Regions from separate parts of the Paenibacillus sp. KS-LC4 genome, predicted to be linked through region 3. Evidence: predicted binding sites of a transcription regulator. Region 3 holds the regulator's gene; each other region holds the start of a gene.

What was found. Region 3 encodes Rex, which represses fermentation and respiration genes when NADH is low (regulators of the CRP and FNR family bind a similar motif). Its sites were predicted from a motif close to TTGTGAAATATTTCACAA; they were not measured.
Region 1: the regulator Rex is predicted to act here: its motif matches at 2,618-2,635, upstream of nadA (quinolinate synthase NadA).
Region 2: the regulator Rex is predicted to act here: its motif matches at 2,321-2,338, upstream of V5J77_RS26370 (DUF1641 domain-containing protein).

What each region holds. Positions count from the first base shown of each region.
Region 1 is NZ_CP145905.1:97,145-103,169, forward strand. It holds gene V5J77_RS00465 (ABC transporter ATP-binding protein) at 1-224, shown strand, start outside; gene V5J77_RS00470 (ABC transporter permease) at 230-1,324, shown strand; gene V5J77_RS00475 (ABC transporter permease) at 1,326-2,288, shown strand; gene nadA (quinolinate synthase NadA) at 2,705-3,643, shown strand; gene nadB (L-aspartate oxidase) at 3,682-5,298, shown strand; gene nadC (carboxylating nicotinate-nucleotide diphosphorylase) at 5,291-6,025, shown strand, end outside.
Region 2 is NZ_CP145905.1:6,219,120-6,225,144, forward strand. It holds gene V5J77_RS26360 (MmcQ/YjbR family DNA-binding protein) at 137-481, opposite strand; gene V5J77_RS26365 (NAD(P)/FAD-dependent oxidoreductase) at 596-1,774, opposite strand; gene V5J77_RS26370 (DUF1641 domain-containing protein) at 1,806-2,234, opposite strand; gene V5J77_RS26375 (AI-2E family transporter) at 2,488-3,654, opposite strand; gene V5J77_RS26380 (helix-turn-helix transcriptional regulator) at 3,686-4,678, opposite strand; gene modA (molybdate ABC transporter substrate-binding protein) at 4,862-5,740, shown strand; gene modB (molybdate ABC transporter permease subunit) at 5,737-6,025, shown strand, end outside.
Region 3 is NZ_CP145905.1:3,607,086-3,613,110, reverse strand. It holds gene V5J77_RS15195 (hypothetical protein) at 1-194, shown strand, start outside; gene dinG (ATP-dependent DNA helicase DinG) at 213-3,077, shown strand; gene V5J77_RS15185 (redox-sensing transcriptional repressor Rex) at 3,074-3,730, shown strand; gene V5J77_RS15180 (amidohydrolase) at 3,702-5,012, shown strand; gene V5J77_RS15175 (DUF5590 domain-containing protein) at 5,012-5,539, shown strand; gene V5J77_RS15170 (hypothetical protein) at 5,685-6,025, shown strand, end outside.

The sequences.
Region 1 (6,025 bases), 2.7 Mb from region 3:
AATATGTGCATAAGCGGCTAATTGAAGCGCGGGACGCAGGCAAAGCGATTTTGCTCGTTTCCTTTGAGTTAGATGAGCTGTATGCTTTGTCTGATCGCATTGCAGTCATGTATGAAGGAAAAATAATGGGCTACGCCGATGCCGACCAGCGTGACGATCAACAGCTGGGTCTACTGATGTCAGGCAATTCATCAGCGAAACAGCCGAATAAAGGTGGGAGCTAGCAGCCATGGATAAAGTCAAAGGAATTGCGGATAAACTATTCAATAAAACATCCTTCCTCGTCCCCTTGGTGGCTATCATTTTGGGTCTGTTATGTGGGGCAATAGCCATGCTGGCAGGTGGGTTTGATCCTATTCTGGCTTACCAATCACTGATTAAGAAGCTGTTTGGAAGTCCTTATGATATGGGCGAGGCTATCCGTGCGATTACTCCGCTAATCTTCACAGGTACTGCGGTTGCGTTCGCTTTCCGTACGGGTCTGTTTAATATCGGGGTAGAGGGCCAGTTCATGATGGGTATGACTGGTGCGACCGTCATAGGAATTACGCTTGACCTGCCGTGGTTTTTGCATGCTCCGCTTGCTATTATTGTCGGAGCGCTGTGCGGAGGCTTATGGGCGGCGTTGACTGGCTATTTAAAGGCGGTTCGCGGCGTTAACGAGGTTATTTCTTCGATTATGTTGAACTGGGTTGCGCTTTATTTATCCAATTACATTATTCGTGCGTTTTTTGTGGCAAAAGGCCAGCAAAAATCGGACCCGATTCAAGAGTCGGCACTCGTATCGATTGGCTGGTTATCTGACGCGATGGATCATGCCCGGATGCATTGGGGTACTGTCATTGCGTTGCTTGGTATCGGTGTATTTTACATTATACTGTGGAGAACGAAGCAGGGCTATGAGCTCAGAGCAGTGGGACAAAGCCCTGACGCAGCGCTGTATGCCGGGATTAATGTCAATCGCACCATTGTAAAGTCGATGTTTATTAGCGGATTGTTTGCTGGACTTGCAGGTGTGTTTGAGACGCTGGGCGTATTTGGCTATCAGACGATTCTGGCAGCGCCATGGGGCTATGGCTTTGATGGTATCGCGGTTGCTTTGCTTGGCGGCAATACGCCAATTGGTGTATTGTTCGGCGCTGTACTATTCGGTGGTCTAAGCTATGGCTCTGCGGGTATGAGCTTTGGAGCGGGCGTACCGCCAGAGCTCGTTCGAATCGTTATTGGTTCGATCATTTTCTTTATTGCTTCGCATGGCATCGTAAAGTTTTTCTTAAAACCATTCCTTGGACGACGTGCAGACAAGCGTAAGGAGGCGATCTAATATGAATGCACTGGAGATATTGGGTCAGCTTATTAACGTTACGCTTGTATTTTCTACGGCGCTTATTTTTACCGGTCTTGGTGGTCTATTCTCTGAGCGCTCCGGCGTTATTAATATCGGTCTCGAAGGTTTGATGGTGTCTGGCGCGTTCGCGGCGGCAGTCATTACCGACTATGCGATACAAGCTGGTTATGAGGAATCTGCCCCGTGGATAGGTTTAGTAGGGGCAGCGATTTATGGGGTGATATTTGCCCTGCTACATGCGGTATCTACCATTACATTTAAGGCGGATCAGACGATAGTCGGTGTCGTTATTAATATTTTGGCAGCGGGAATCGCAATTTATTTGACGAAAAGCCTATATGAAGGCTCAGGACAGACGACAACGCTGACTCATGTGTTCAACAAATGGGAAATTCCTTATTTATCGGATATCCCGTTTTTCGGAGAGGCATTCTTTAAAGCTTATCCGACAACATATGTTGTTATTTTGCTTGTCATTATCAGCTATATCGTGCTGTACAAAACGCACTTCGGCTTGCGCCTTCGCGCAGTGGGCGAATACCCAAGCTCGGCCGATACAGTGGGCATCAGCGTAACAAAATACCGTTATATCGGCGTGCTGCTCAGCGGCGCACTTGCTGGTCTTGGCGGTGCGACCATTACGTTAACAACGACGAGCAACTTTGCACATAACACCATCTCCGGGCAAGGCTTTATTGCTATCGCGGCTGTCATTTTCGGAAAATGGAATCCGCTCGGCGTTGCGGGAGCTGCTATTTTCTTCGGCTTCGCGCAAGCGATTCGGAACTTTGCTCAGCTGTTCGATTGGTCGCAGCAAATTCCGACCGAATTTTTCTACATGCTGCCATACGTACTGACGCTGGTTGTACTCGTTGGCGCAGTAGGACGTTCTTCCGCTCCAGGCTCGCTTGGCGAACCATACGATCCGGCTAAGCGCTAATTGAAAGAAGCAGCTTCAAGCTTCCCATGGTTATCACGTAAGTGATGATAAAACCATGGGAAGTTTTTTGTTTTCTAACCATCTCTACAAGGTTAGTCACAGAAAATCCACGATTGTGGATAACTTGTGGACAACCATGTGCGCAAATGCTGCACTTATGCACAATAGCCGCCAATGATGGAAAGTTTGGCTGTGTCAGGAGCTATTTTTAAAGGGAATTCACACTTTTGTCATAAACGCATTGACAGCATGATCTGCCTGGAGTAAATTAAACCTTATCAAATGAATTTACCGTAAAGGTTAAATGAAAGGCGAACGACTTTTTAGGTTTGTGCATCAATTCACAAAGTCGGTAGTAGCCATATCTGGAATGGGCAATCAGCTTGCCCTTCCCTCATAAGAGGAGAGGATTAACTGTGGAAGCACTGGCACTGGAACGCAAGGCGGAGCAGAACCGCGAACTGCGGGAACGGCTAATGCAATTGAAGAAAGAGCGCAACGCCATTATTCTTGCTCATTATTATCAGCGTGATGAAATTCAAGAGGTTGCGGACTTTCGCGGCGACTCGTTTTTGCTAGCTCAAAAAGCGGCTCAAACCGATGCAGATGTCATCGTATTTTGCGGCGTGCATTTTATGGGGGAGAGCGCTAAAATTTTGGCTCCCAATAAAACCGTCATTATACCGGACGAGCGTGCAGGGTGCCCGATGGCCGATATGGTCAATGTCGATGGTCTTCGCAAGCTGAAAGCCCAGCATCCGAATGCGACTGTCGTTACGTATATTAACTCTTCCGCCGAAATTAAGGCAGAGACTGACATTTGTTGTACATCAGCGAATGCGGTTAACGTTGTAAATTCCGTTGAAGGCCAAGACGTCATTTGGGTGCCGGACAAGAACCTTGGACACTATGTGCAGCAGAAGACCGATAAGAACATGATTATCTGGGAAGGCTACTGCAACACGCATGACATGTTGACGGTGAAGGATGTAGAGGAAATGAAGGCGAAACACCCGAATGCGCAGTTTGTTGTGCATCCTGAGTGCCGCCCTGAAGTGGTTGAGTTAGGTGATTTTGTCGGAAGTACGACAGCAATTATTAAATACTGTAAGGAATCGGATTGCAAGGAGTTCATTGTCGGCACGGAGGATGGCACAGGCTATCAGCTGAGATTGGACAGCCCGGACAAAACATTCCTGTTTGCATCTAAATATTTGGTTTGCCCGAACATGAAGGTTAATAACTTGAAGAAGCTGGTTAAATGTCTTGAAACGATGCAGCCGCAAATCTATGTACCGCCGCATGTGGCGGATCAAGCACGCTTGTCCCTGGAGCGCATGTTACTCGTGAAATAGGAGCAGCATGCGCTACTCCTATGCCTGGAGGCGCTAGAATGATTCCCAGATACCTTATAGACATCAAGCTGGATGAACTGCCGGTAATCGAGAAGGATGTTATTGTGATTGGGGCCGGCATTGCCGGTCTTTTTACCGCACTTCGGGCCAGTGATCGGCATTCCGTGCTGATGATTACGAAGAAGTCGCTGCTTGACAGCAACACCCGCTATGCGCAGGGCGGCATTGCCGCGGTCATATCGGAGGATGATTCACCCGCTTACCACAGCGAGGACACGCTACTTGCCGGAGCGGGGTTGTGCTCGGAGGATGCGGTCAATGTGCTCGTGCATGAGGGTCCGGAAGGTGTAAATCAGCTTATTGAAATGGGCACGCAATTCGATTTGGAAAATGGCGAGTTCGCGCTGACGAAGGAGGGCGCTCACAGCCAGCGTCGTATTTTGCATGCGAATGGGGATGCGACGGGCTACGAAATAGTCCGAGCCCTATCGGAAAAAGCGTTATCCAAGCCGGGTATTGAAGTATGGGACGACCATTTTGTCATTGATTTGGTTACCAATGATGGAGAGTGTGTGGGCGCTGTTGTGCAAAAGCCGGACGGCTCGCGTCTGCTCGTGCGCGGCAAAGCGACCGTTCTATGCTCGGGCGGTGCAGGTCAGCTTTACCGCTATACGACGAACCCTGAGGTAGCGACAGGTGACGGGATTGCTATGGCTTATCGAGCAGGAGCTTTTATTCAGGATGTAGAGTTTGTCCAGTTTCATCCAACCTCCCTATGCTATCCCGGAGCGCCACGTTTTCTGATTTCAGAGGCCGTACGCGGCGAAGGGGCTGTCCTCCGCAATACGCGAGGCGAGCGTTTTATGGAACGCTATCACCATCAGCTGGAGCTGGCGCCGCGTGACGTAGTGGCCCGCGCTATCATTAGCGAGATGGAAGCAACGAAATCAACATTTGTTTATTTGGACGTGACGCATGAGTCGCCGGATATGGTGAAGCATCGTTTTCCGAATATTTATGAATTTTGCTTGCAATATGGTTTGGATTTGACGACAGATTGGATTCCGGTCGCCCCTGCTGCACACTATATGATGGGCGGCGTTAAAACCGATCTCGATGGAGAAACCAATATAAGAAGGCTGTTCGCCTGCGGCGAAGTTTCTTCGACAGGTGTTCATGGAGCTAACCGATTGGCTAGCAATTCGCTTTCGGAGGCAGTCGTGTTCGGTAAGCGGATTGTCGAGAAGATTGATAAACTTGCAGAGCATGCAGAGATTCAGCCTATAATAGAGAGCAGTGTACCGCGCAGCAGTGTGCCGATTCAGGCAGTGGTGGAGCGAAGATTGAAGCTGCAAAAAGTAATGGTCAGGTATGCGGGCTTACAGCGCGATGCCAAGGGTCTCGAGAAGGGGCTGGAGGAGCTGCGGCGCCAGCTGACTATTTTTCAAGCGATGCTGACCAAGCGGGAGGAATTTGAATTTGCCAATATGCTGACATGCGCCCTGCTGACAGCAGAATCCGCTTTGCAGCGGGAGGAGAGCCGCGGCGCGCATTACCGTGAGGACTTCCCAGAGCGCAATGATCAAGTATGGCGCAAGCATACTGTAATGCACCGTGTATACGGAAGAACAGAGGAGCGGTTAACCAATGTTTGAGACAACGCTGGATGGCTATAATGAAGCGCTGCGCGCGCAAATACGCGGCTGGCTCGCTGAAGATATCGGAAGCGGCGATGTAACGACGGCTATGACTATTCCGCATGGGGCGCAGGCTAAGGCCGTCATTCATGTGAAGGAAAATGGACGGATCGCGGGCATTCCAGTAGCGCGCCTTGTGTTTGAAATCGTTGACCCATCGCTAGTTTTCACGGCAAAGGTCGAGGATGGGGAGTATGTTGAACAAGGCACTGTACTCGCTGAGGTAGAAGGCAGCATCCATAGTCTGCTTACAGGAGAGCGTCTAGCGCTTAATTTGATGCAGCGGATGTCCGGCGTGGCGACGAAGACTAGTGCGTTTGTAGCAGCGCTGCAAGGCCTGCCCGTTCGATTGGTCGACACTCGCAAAACGACCCCAGGGCATCGCCTGCTTGAAAAGTATGCCGTTCGCGTAGGCGGCGGCTCGAATCACCGCTTCGGCTTGTATGATGCCGTAATGATAAAGGATAATCATATTAAGGGAGCAGGCGGTATTCGGGAAGCAGTGGAAGCGGCTCGAGCAGGTATTCCCCATACGATGAAGATCGAGGTGGAGACGGAGTCTTTGGAGCAAGTCGATGAGGCGATTGCCTGCGGAGCGGATATTATTATGCTCGACAATATGCCGCATGAGATGATGAAAGCTGCTGTACAGCAAATCAAGCAGCACGCGCCGCATGTTATTGTA
Region 2 (6,025 bases), 2.6 Mb from region 3:
ACTTAGTTTGCCGCATGCTCCCGCTTGAACAGCTGCTTCATCAGCGGCGGCGTAACCAGAATTGTCACCGTAATGACGATTACGACGGGGAACCTATGGTCTATCAACTTCGGTATTCACTTCTGTATCTTCTGTATTAGCTCCCCATCAAGCTTTCGCGTACTGCCTTTGGAAGCGACTTAACAACCAGCTCATAGGAGTGGGTGATCATGCTCTCGACCTCTTCCTGCTCCAAGCTGCCGTCCAGCAGCACTGTATTCCAGTGCTTCTTGTTCAAATGATAGCCGGGAATGACCGCCGCATGCTGCTCGCGTAAATTTTCTGCAATGACCGGGTCGCATTTCAAAGATATCGACTTGCGGTCGTCTGAAATCAGAGCAAACATCTTTCCCTCTACCTTCATAACAAGTGCTTCCGGCCCAAAAGGATAATCTTCGAACGCACCCTTCTTGCCCAAGCAATATTCAACATAATGTTCCATGGTCGTTGTCCCCTTTCTTCCTATCGTACCATCTTCCGTTCAAAAAAATAAAGCTCCCGCCTAAACAGCTGCTGCCGTTTAAACGAGAACTTATTATGGTTATTTATAAATAAATTAGTAAACGAGCGAGAACAAGCCGTTAACATGCGACAAGTAACGAACGTTACTTGCTTCCTTCATTAGGGAAGCGGCAGTGCCTCTCAGACGAAGCTGGCTTGCGCCGATTGTTCCGATTGCATCTTTGCGGCCAAGGCTCGCAAGAACGCCGGAGTTAACGAATGTAAACGATTTTTGCGGCAAGCCTTTGGATTGTGCGAACAGATTGTAGCCGATTGCTTCGCCCATTTGCCATGCGATTTGTGCGCTTGGCGGATATGGACGGCCATCTGGGCTAAATACAACTGCATTGTCGCCAGCCAGATAAACGTCAGGGTGCGAAGTCGATTGCAGGAACTCATTAACTGTCGCGCGGCCACGGTTCACTTCAATACCGCAGTTTGCTACGACAGGGTTGCCTGTAACGCCGCCAGTCCATACGAATGTGTTAGCCACAAGCGTTTGACCGTCCTTCAAAATAACTTCATTGCCTTTTACTTCAGTAACCGCAATACCCATCAGCAGTTGAACGCCGCGTTTCTCAAGGCTTGCTTTCGCACGGTCAACAAGCTCCGTAGGGAATCCAGCAAGGATTGACGGGCCTGCTTCAACGTTATATACCGATACTTCGCTGATGTTTACGCCGTTTTGCTCACACCACTTTGGCAGCATGTCGGCAATTTCACCGATCAGCTCAATACCAGTCAGGCCGCCGCCGCCAACAACGATCGTTGCGTCAGCTTTGTTTTTCGATTTTGCATACGCAGCAAGGCGCTCTTGAATGTGCGCGCTCACGCGGTTAGCTTCCTCAACCGATTTCAGCGTCAGGCTGTTCTCTTCAAGGCCTGGAATGCCGAAAAATGCCGTTTCGCCGCCAAGAGCGATAACAAGCGTATCATAGGAAGTTTTTGCACCGCTCGAAAGATGAACTTGCTTCTGATCCGGATCAATTTTGTCGACAGTGTCGATAACCAAATTGATGGATTTATCTTTGAACAGCTTTGTCAGCGGCAGGGCAACGTTGTTCTCATGAACGCCGCCAACAGCCAGACGATGCAATTCGGTTACGATTTGGTGAGATGGAATACGGTTAACAACGGTAATGCTTGCTTCCTCGGGGGATAAATGTTTGCGAGTTGTAAGTGCGCTCAGCAAACCGCCATATCCGCCACCCAAAATCAAAATATGCTTAGACATACTGTTCCTCCGTTCTCATTCTGATCCGATCTTAACGTTGTTTGTTGCGCTCAGCCAATACATCTAGGAACGATTGCGCGAAACGCAATGTTTGTTGAACCTGAGGATCCTTCAGCATTTTGAGAATGCCGAACAGACCAATTGTCGTAGGCTCTGCTTGTGCACGATCATTTGCTTCTACAGCAGCCGATGCAATGCCCTTAGCCTTGTCCGTAATCGGCTTAACGAATTCCTCAATACCATGCTTCATGTCGCCCATAAGCACTTGGTCATTCGCCACAGTTGTTGCTACATCATAAGCTTTGGTCATCAAAGTAACCATTTCAGCAAGCTTAGGCAAGCTTTCTACCAGCTGATTCAGCGAGCTTTGGATTTCCGGTTTAAGCAATTGCTCCAGAACGTCCAGTTCACTACGTACAGATCCCGTCTGTACTTCTTGCTCTGTTAATGTTTCCGACATACGAAAAATGCCTCCCTTGCGTTGTTTGTTGCATGATTAGTTAAACGCCGTTACAACGGCAAGCCTCCTCTGAAAAAAGCCTGAATTTGTGAAATGTTTCACAATAAGGGTGCATAATTAGAGGGACTTGACCACACTCATGTTCATTTTATTCCTTTACGACAAAAACTGCAATTACAACTTTTAGATCCTTTATTATATTTTAATAAAAGGACTGCTTCTGCGAGCAGTCCTCCGTTTTATAATGCTTATATTATAGCTTAAAATCATTATCCGCATTCACTTCCTCTGCCGCATAAAGCGGGGAACGCGCCTGTAGCCAATGGAAAAAATTCGTTGCGATAACCTTCAGCACTGCATAGCCTGGAACGGCTAAAATAATGCCCGCCACGCCAAACAAATTTCCCGCAGTTAAAATGACGAAAATAATCGTAATGGGATGAATCTTCATGCTTTTTCCCATAATTTGCGGAGAAATAAACTTTCCTTCAATCAGCTGGACAATCGTCCAGATCACAATCATTTTAAGCAGCATAACAGGTGAGGTTACCATCGCTACAATGAGCGCCGGCGTAATCGCGATAGCTGGCCCCAAATACGGAATAATGGCAGTACAAGCAGCGATCAACGCTAGCACCAGCGAGTACTCAAGTCCAATAATCAAATAACCGATATACAGCAGCAGGCCAATACAGAAGCTCACAATAATCTGCCCTCTTATATAGCTGCTGATTTGGCCGTTCATTTCGCCCATAATGCGCTTCGTGTGCACTCTCATGTTCGTTGGCAGTATCGCAGCAATATAATTCGGCAGCTTCTTGCCATCCTTCAATAAGTAGAACAGAATAAACGGCAGCGTAATGACCGCAAGCACAACATCTTTAAGTGCCCCTACGAATGAACCTACACTTTGCCATACGCCATTTAACAGCTCCGTTCCCCGCTTCGTAATATTGCCGCTCAAATCTGACGGATTTATATTAAGCCACCGCCCAATTTCCCGCAGGTCGCCGCTGTGCATCAGCTCATCAAATTTCGTTCGCAGCTGATCCGCATAGCCGGGCAAATTTTCGACCAGACTTACGACCTGTGTGCTGACAATGGGAATAACCACCGTCAGCAATATCGTCAGCAAGCCCAAAATGACTGCAAAAATTACAAAAATAGAGTAAATGCGCGGAGCCTTCTTCGTCTCCAAATAGTCAACAATCGGATTTAGCAAATAATAAGCCACACCAGCTAAAATTATCGGCAGCAGAACCGTCTTGAACAATACAGTGAGCGGTGTGAACACGTAGGAGATTTTGCTCATAACGAAAATATTCAAGCTTACCAGGAGCAGCACGATTAGAAATATAACAAATTTATTATTTAAAACAAATTGTACAAACCGCTCTGTTCCTGTTTTAAAATGGTTCATCCGCTGTTCCTTCTTCCTGCTTTTGATATTCTCAGCTTTCCGCCGTAATTTCCCCGGTACGGGTCAAATCATACCCCTCGATAGCTCCCAGCTCCTGCTTGAAGGCTTGCGACCTTAAAATACGAATGACCGCATCAATAAAAACTTGATTGTCCGGCTTCTTCAACATAACCAAGTCATATTGCTCCTTAACAAGCGGAATATAGGCAACGCCGGAAACGTTCGCTGCGGCCCTCTCCGTTCCAATACCCACATCAGCCTCTCCTGACGCAACCTGCGCAGCTACTCCAAGATGATTCGACTGCTCTTGGTCATAGCCCATTATGGAAGTTGCTGGAATTTGGTGCAGCCTCAGCTGCTCATCGAGCAGCACGCGTGCGCCGGCACCGCGCTCGCGGTTGATGAGGCGCAGTCCCGGCTTCGCCAAATCGGCCCAGCTTGCCAGCTTAAGCGGATTTCCCTTCTGCACGAATAAGCCCGAACTTCTAGTCAGCAAATGCACAACGATATAAGGTGCTCCAATCAATAGTTTACGAATATAGGGAACGTTATATTCCCCTGTATCGCCATCCAGCAGATGTGTGCTGACAATATCAGATTCCCCTCTATACATGGATACGAGGCTATCCATACTGCCGACGTAGGAGCGCAGCGGACGCAGCCCCAAGCCCTCTCGCTCGATATGCTTGGCTAGAATATCTAGGCTCATATCTTGTCCGGTAATGACGATGGAACGTCCCCGGCCAGCGGCAGCTGAAGTGGAGCCTCTGTCCGATAAATTCTGTGTGTACGCGAATGGAGTACCTTGATGCTGGGGAGCCGCTGGCTTGCTGGCAGGCGTATTAGACTGAAGGCCTTTGGCCCGCAGCTTGTATGCTTCCAGATCGGAAGCATCAATTCGCATCTGCTTCCCTACCCGGTAGGATGGCAGCTCTCCTTTTTTAATTAAATCGTAAACCGTCAGTTTGGAAATTTTTAATAGCTTGGCGATTTCTTCCGTTGTATATGAGATGTCAGCGGACATATTGGATCTCCTTAACCTCGCTCAGCCTAGATTGCGGGCAAAATTTGGACGTTATTTTTACATCCTTAATTGTAACATAATATATTTCAAACATCCCATCTCCCTTTACAGTACAATTGCGACCAGTCTATAATGATGTTTAGATATAATTAGATATAATAAACTATATTTGGAGGAGAGTTTATGTTTACATATTTCAAAAAACCAGCTGTACTGTTTTTCATGTTGGCTGTGCTGCTAGTATGTGCGGCATGTGGCGCGAGCAATACCGGAATGGCTGCAACGGATACCAGCACAAGCAGTCCTAACGCTGCTGTTGTACAATCGGCATCGCCGCAAGCCGGTGAAGCTGCCGCACCCGCCGAAAACGTAGCACTAACCATTTCCGCCGCTGCCAGCTTGACGGATGCGCTGCAAGAAATTAAGCAAGCTTATGAAGCTGCAAATCCTTCCGTTTCCTTGAACTTTAACTTCGGCGCCTCTGGCGCGTTGCAGCAGCAAATTGAGCAGGGTGCTCCAGCGGACCTGTTCCTTTCGGCTTCTTCCAAAAACCTGAAAGCGCTCGTTGAAGGCGGCTTTATCGCAGAGGATCAGCAAAAGAAGCTGCTAGCCAATGAGCTCGTTATTATAACGGGAGCTGACAGCAAAGTTAAATTAGCAGCTATAGCTGATCTCAGCCAAGATACCCTTGGCAAAATCGCAATTGGTATTCCAGAAAGCGTTCCTGCCGGCAACTATGCAATGGAAGCTTTGACTAACGCTGAGCTGTGGGACAGCCTGCAATCCAAGCTAGTCCAAGCGAAAGACGTGCGCCAAGTGCTGCAATATGTAGAAACAGGTAATGTAGACGCTGGTTTCGTCTATCGTACAGATGCTTTGACCTCCGATAAAGTCATAATCGCCGCTGCCGTTGATCCAACAGCCTATACGCCCATTGTATATCCAATCGGTATTGTGAAAGACACGAAGCATCAAAGCGCAGCAGAAGCTTTTTATGCTTACCTGCAAACAGCCGATGCGATGAACGTATTTACTAAATACGGCTTCTCCGCAGCTCAATGATTGGGGCAGGTATAGATTGGCCCGCATTTTGGACGCCGATCCGGCTTTCTCTACAGGTTGCCTTGCTATCGAGTGTTGTAACCCTTTTGCTTGGAGTCCTCATTGCAAAATGGATGTCGAAAGCAAAGTTTAAAGGCAAGCTGCTGCTTGAAACGCTATTCATGCTGCCGCTCGTGCTGCCGCCTACAGTCGTTGGATTCCTGCTGCTTGTATTGTTGGGCCGCAGGGGCTGGATGGGCAAGCTGATTGAATGGGTGTTTCATGCACCCGTCATATTCACCTGGT
Region 3 (6,025 bases):
TCGCTTTAAGCTATAATGCCCTTGGGTGCATTCAAGCGGTTCATTTAAACTTGGAGCAGGCAGAGCAATTTTTCCTTAAAGCCTATGAGCTGGACCCAAGCTTTAAGGACCCGCTGAATAATTTGCAGAGCTGCCGGGAACGTCCGCAGCAGTTGTCATTATTGTTCGGCAGTACGGAGCTATGCTGCTTGTGAGAGGATCGGATTTATTTTATGAAATATGCAGTGCTTGATTTGGAAACGACTGGACACAGCGCCTCCGATGATATTTTACAGGTGGGGCTGGTCCTCCTTGATGATGATCTTGAAGTTATTCATACGTATAATTCCTTTGTAAAGCCAACGATTGCCATACCGCCGTTTATTACGCAGCTTACCGGCATTGACGAGGCGATGGTGGCGGATGCGCCGGAGCTTTCTGATGTGCTGATGGATATGATTCCGCTGCTTGATGATGCGGTGCTTGTGGCGCATAATGTCAATTTTGACGCTGGTTTTCTAAACCAAGCGCTCGATCGCAGCGGCTATCATACGTTTGCAGGGCGCAGGCTCGATACGATTGAGCTGCTCCGCATTCTTTTTCCATCAATTACTTCTTACCAGCTTGGTGCTGTTTCTGAGCAGTTCGGCATTACGCATGAGCATCACCATCGCGCTGATAGCGATGCAATGGCGACCGCCATTATATTCGCCAAATCTGTACAAAAGCTTCGGAGCCTGCCGCTGCTGACTTTGCAGCGGCTATCTTCGCTTGTGGACAATGGCAGCGATTTAAGCTGGTTTATTACGGTTACGCTGAAGCAGGTAGAACAAAACATCGTAATGGGCGTCCCTGATTATGATTTTTTCAACCAGTTTGCACTGAAAGCTAGAGAATGGACAGAGGAAAAGCCCGCACGCGGCGAAGAGGGAGCCTCGCATTTACAGGAGATGTCATTCGAGCAATATTTGGATGAAATCAAGCACCGCTTTATGGAGCTGTTTCCTAATTATGAAGAACGCGAAGCGCAGACGGCCATGTTCCGTGAAGTGTTTGACTCGCTGGAGAGCAAACGCCATTTGCTTATTGAAGCAGGAACGGGGACAGGAAAGTCTCTCGGCTATTTAATTCCCGCGCTCTATTATGGTATCCGCCAGGATGAGAAGATAGTCGTTAGCACGCATACCATTAATTTGCAGGAGCAGCTGAGGCATCGTGATGTACCGCTGCTTAAGCAGATTTTGCCGATACCGTTTCGGGCTTCAATCTTCAAGGGCAGAGGGAATTATTTGTGCCTGCGCAAGTTTGAAAGTAAAATAAATACAAGGGATATGATGTCTCCTGTTGACGATGCGATTACAGCCTCGCAAATGGTCGTGTGGCTAGGCGAGACGGAAACGGGCGATCAGGAGGAGCTGAATTTTAGCAACAAGGGAACCGACTTCTGGTCTACCGTAGCCAGCGATGCAGATTCCTGCCTGAACCGGGCATGTCCTTGGTTTAAACGCTGTTATTATCATCGCGCTAAGCATGAAGCCAATATTGCGGATGTATGTATTACGAATCATTCCATGCTGTTTACAGACATTCAGGCCGATCATCGGCTGCTGCCGACCTACAGCCATTTGATTGTCGATGAGGCGCATCATGTGGAGGAAGTAGCAAGCAAGCATCTGGGCATGCAGCTAGGCTACTATACGATAACCAATGCGTTTACACGTATGTTTAAGGACACTCGTTCCGGGCTGCTGCCATCGCTGCGCATTCATCTCCAGCAGGAAAGCGATGAGCGGGTGCAAGGCTGGCTGGAAACGATTGATACGATTATTCCCGCCTTTACGGAAGTGAAGGAGCATTGGGAGAGGCTGTTTGAAATGCTATTCAGCTTTGTTCAAGCTTCTCCTGATGCGACGGGGGAAAACAATCAATCGGTCTACCGGTTGCGAGGCGATAGCCTCCCGGAAGGCTGGTCGGAAGTGCTCGCTGAAGAGACCAATATTCATACGGAGCTCATTCGCGTGCTGAAGACGGCTGAGAAAATGTCCGAGGAAATTAAAGATCGTATAGATGAGCTGGCTGTGCAGGCGCTTGTAACGGACTTGAATGGCGCCTTGCGCGATTTGACGAGAGTCAAGGATGATCTGCGCAGCTTTATGAAGGTCGATCAGACGACGGACGTGTTCTGGCTGGAGGCTAATATGACCTATAAGCATCGCTCGCTGCATCTTTATGCGGTGCCTATTGATGTGAGCAGCCAGCTTCAGCAGTATTTATTTGATGTGAAGGACAGCATTATTTTAACGTCCGCCACTCTATCGGTGCAAAAATCATTCCAGTTCGCTCAAGAGCAGCTTGGACTTGGCGGCTTTGAAGAAGCGGGCAGGCTGCGTACCGTGCAGTTGGCATCGCCCTTTAATTATCGTGAACAAGCGCTCGTTATTATTCCGCGCAATTTCCCTGTACTTAAAGGCTCAGCGGGAGAGCCTGCATTTATTTCCATGCTCGTCTCTTCCTTGGCAGATGCGGTGCAGCAGACAAATGGCCGAATGCTAGTGCTGTTTACCTCTTACCGAATGCTCAAGCAGGTATACGATCCGCTTAAGGCGGCGCTTGCAGCCACCAGCATTCAAGTGCTGGGTCAAGGCATTGACAGCGGTAATCGTACGAAGCTGACGCGGCGGTTTTTACAGCAGCCAGAGTCTGTGCTGCTTGGTACAAGCAGTTTTTGGGAAGGCGTTGATATTCCTGGCGAAGCCTTAACCTGCCTTGCTATCGTCAGACTGCCGTTCCAACCGCCGAATCACCCGCTGCTGGAGGCGAAGTCGGAATTGCTCCAGCGCCAGAAGCAAAATCCATTCATGAAGCTGTCCATCCCGCAAGCGGTTATTCGCTTCAAGCAAGGGTTTGGCAGGCTCGTGCGAACCGCGAAGGATAAAGGGATTGTTATAATTTATGATACGCGGGTTATTGAAACGTATTATGGCAAGCATTTTCTCTATTCTTTGCCTGGACCGAAAATTGAGCATATGCATATCGAACAAATTGTCCCGAGAATGAGAGAATGGCTTGGTGCTGAGAAGGAGGAGGAGAACGGGTGAAGCAGACGAAAATATCGGAGGCCGTCGTAAGACGCCTCCCCATTTACCTGCAAGTGCTGAACGAACTGAACAACCGGGAGGTGCAGACCGTTTCGTCCCAGGAGCTTGGCGTCAAGCTGGATTTAAATCCGGCGCAAATCCGCAAGGACTTGGCGTATTTCGGCGATTTTGGCCGCAAGGGCATCGGCTATGACGTGACGTATTTGATCGAAAAGATTCGCCAAATACTCAAGCTTGATCAGACGATTAATGTGGCGCTTGTCGGTGCGGGTAACTTGGGTCATGCTCTATGCAATTATAATAAATATTCTAAAGACAATATGAAAATTATTGCTGTGTTTGATGTGCATCCATCTAAAATAGGCTCGCAAATTAATAATTTGACCGTCATGCCGATGGATATGCTGAAACAGACCGTCGAAGAAAACAATATCCGAATCGGCATTATTACCGTTCCCGGGTTTGAAGCGCAAAACGTTGCTAATCAATTTATTGACGCGGGCATTGAAGGCTTGCTCAATTTTGCCCCTGCAATATTGAAGGTACCAGAGGAAATTCGCATTCATCATGCCGACTTTACGAAAGAGCTGCTAAGTCTGGCGTATTACTTGGAGAGGGAAAGGGATGACGATAATGAGCCAAATTTGGATTGAAAATGGACGTTTTGTAACGATGGAGGACGGCGAGCATGTGCTTCAAGGGCATATGGTTGTGACCGATGATCGCATTACATATATTGGAGCAGAGGTTCCAACTGGGCTGCAAGCCGATGTTCAGAAGCTGGACGGCAGCAAGCTTGCTTTTATGCCTGGCCTCATAAACACGCATGGGCATGCAGCTATGACCTTGCTGCGCGGCTACTCCGATGATCAAAACCTGCAAGTCTGGCTGGAGCAAAAAATGTGGCCGATGGAGGGGAAATACATCGACCTTGATACACGTGCGGGCAGCGCGCTGGCCGTAGTAGAAATGCTGAAATCCGGTACAACGGCTTTCGTGGATATGTATGACCGTATGGATCAGCTAGCTGAAGTTGTGGAACAGTCCGGCATTCGCGGCTGTCTGACGCGCGGCGTTATTGGCCTCTGCCCAGAGGATGTGCAGCAGGCGAAGCTGGCGGAAGCGATTGCTTTTGCACGCGATTGGAATGGCAAGGCAAATGGCCGTATCACGACGATGATATCGCCGCATGCCCCTTATACTTGCCCACCAGATTATATTGAAAAATTTGTGCAGGCTGCTCATGATTATAATTTGCCGCTGCATACGCATATGTCAGAATCAATCGCTGAGGTTGAGCAAAACGTTCGCGACTATGGCGTTCGTCCTGTTCAGCATCTCGACAATTTAGGCTTCTTCTCGCGTCCTGCCCTCGTTGCTCATGCTGTTCATTTGAATGACGAGGAAATTGCGCTGCTGGCTGAACGCAATGTAGCTGTATCGCATAATCCAGTCAGCAATCTCAAGCTGGCAAGCGGCATTGCTCGCGTTCCAGATTTGCTCCGCGCAGGTGTAACCGTATCTCTAGGTACGGACAGTGCGGCGAGCAACAACAATCTTGACCTGTTCAAGGAGATCAACCTTGCGGCTCTGCTGCATAAAGGCGTTTCTGGAGATCCGACGGTTGTGCCAGCGATTGAAGCTTTGCGTATGGGTACCGTATACGGCGCTCGTTCGATATGGCAAGAGGATTCCATTGGCCGCCTGCGTGTAGGCATGAAGGCTGATTTCATCGCTATTGATATTGAACAGCCGCATTTTTATCCACAGACGGATATTGTATCCCATTTGGTATATGCAGGCTCTGGCCGCGACGTTAAGCATGTATGGGTAGACGGGCGTCAGGTTGTACGGGATGGCGAATGCACATTGCTCGATGAGGAGAAAATTCGTCATGATGCCCAGGCGAGCTTCGAGAGGTTGTTGAAGGCATAATGCGGGCGAGAACGAGAAAGCCGTTTTGGACGGTAAAACGGGCTGTCTTTATTTCATTTGTTTTTGTTATCGCCTTGTTGACCGTTACGATTGTTTATTACCGCGATGTGCATAAGGAATTATGGGCAGAGGAAGCTCCAATTAAGGCGTATGCTATAGAGGCTGCAAAGTTAACGGAAGTTACAGGCATAACGAAGCAGGTGTGGGATGGCATTTCCTGGGTCGTACAAGGGAAAACCGCGGATGAACAAGAAGTTTACGTATTTCTGACAGCAGCCGAAGGTCCTGTCCTTACACTGAAACCAACGGAACATATTACAGCAGAACAGGCGGAAGCGGCTTTACAGAGCAGCGAGCCGGATGCGGCTATAAAAAGGACACAGCCGGGATTGCTGAATGGCGAGCCCGTTTGGGAAATTTTTTATAGCCGTGATGAAGCGATAACGAAATATTATTACGCTTTTTATTCATTCCGTGACGGCGTATTTGTGAAGCAATATCGTTTAGTCGGTGACAAAGCGTCCTAGCTGTAAATGCTGCTTTAGCTGTAACAGTTGGAATTGCTGGCTATTATTACACCCCCTCATTCAGAAGACGATGTGATATACTTTCGTGTATCGGAGTTGATATACGCGAAGTATATCACCGTCATTTTGAGAGGGGGATTTTTCGATGTTCAAACTCAGGTTTATGCCGATTTTGCTAACAGCTGCTGCGTCTGCCCTCGTTTTGTTTGGAGGCTGGCTCATTTATCATCAGGTTGCCTTTGCAGCTCCGCTTGCCAAGGCGGTTGATCAAATAGAAGGCATTAAATCATCGGGTACACCTATTATGGATACGGACCGTATTACTTTTCCGCTGACGCTTACAGCCGGAGCGGATTTAAAGCATGTATATGAAACGATAGTCGAGCAAAGCAAAGCTGTCGCCAAGAGCCGCGACATTCAGCTCGATATAGCGAATACCGATTCGAATGCGAAGCTGGATCAGCTGTGGTCGTCGTCCTTATTCAA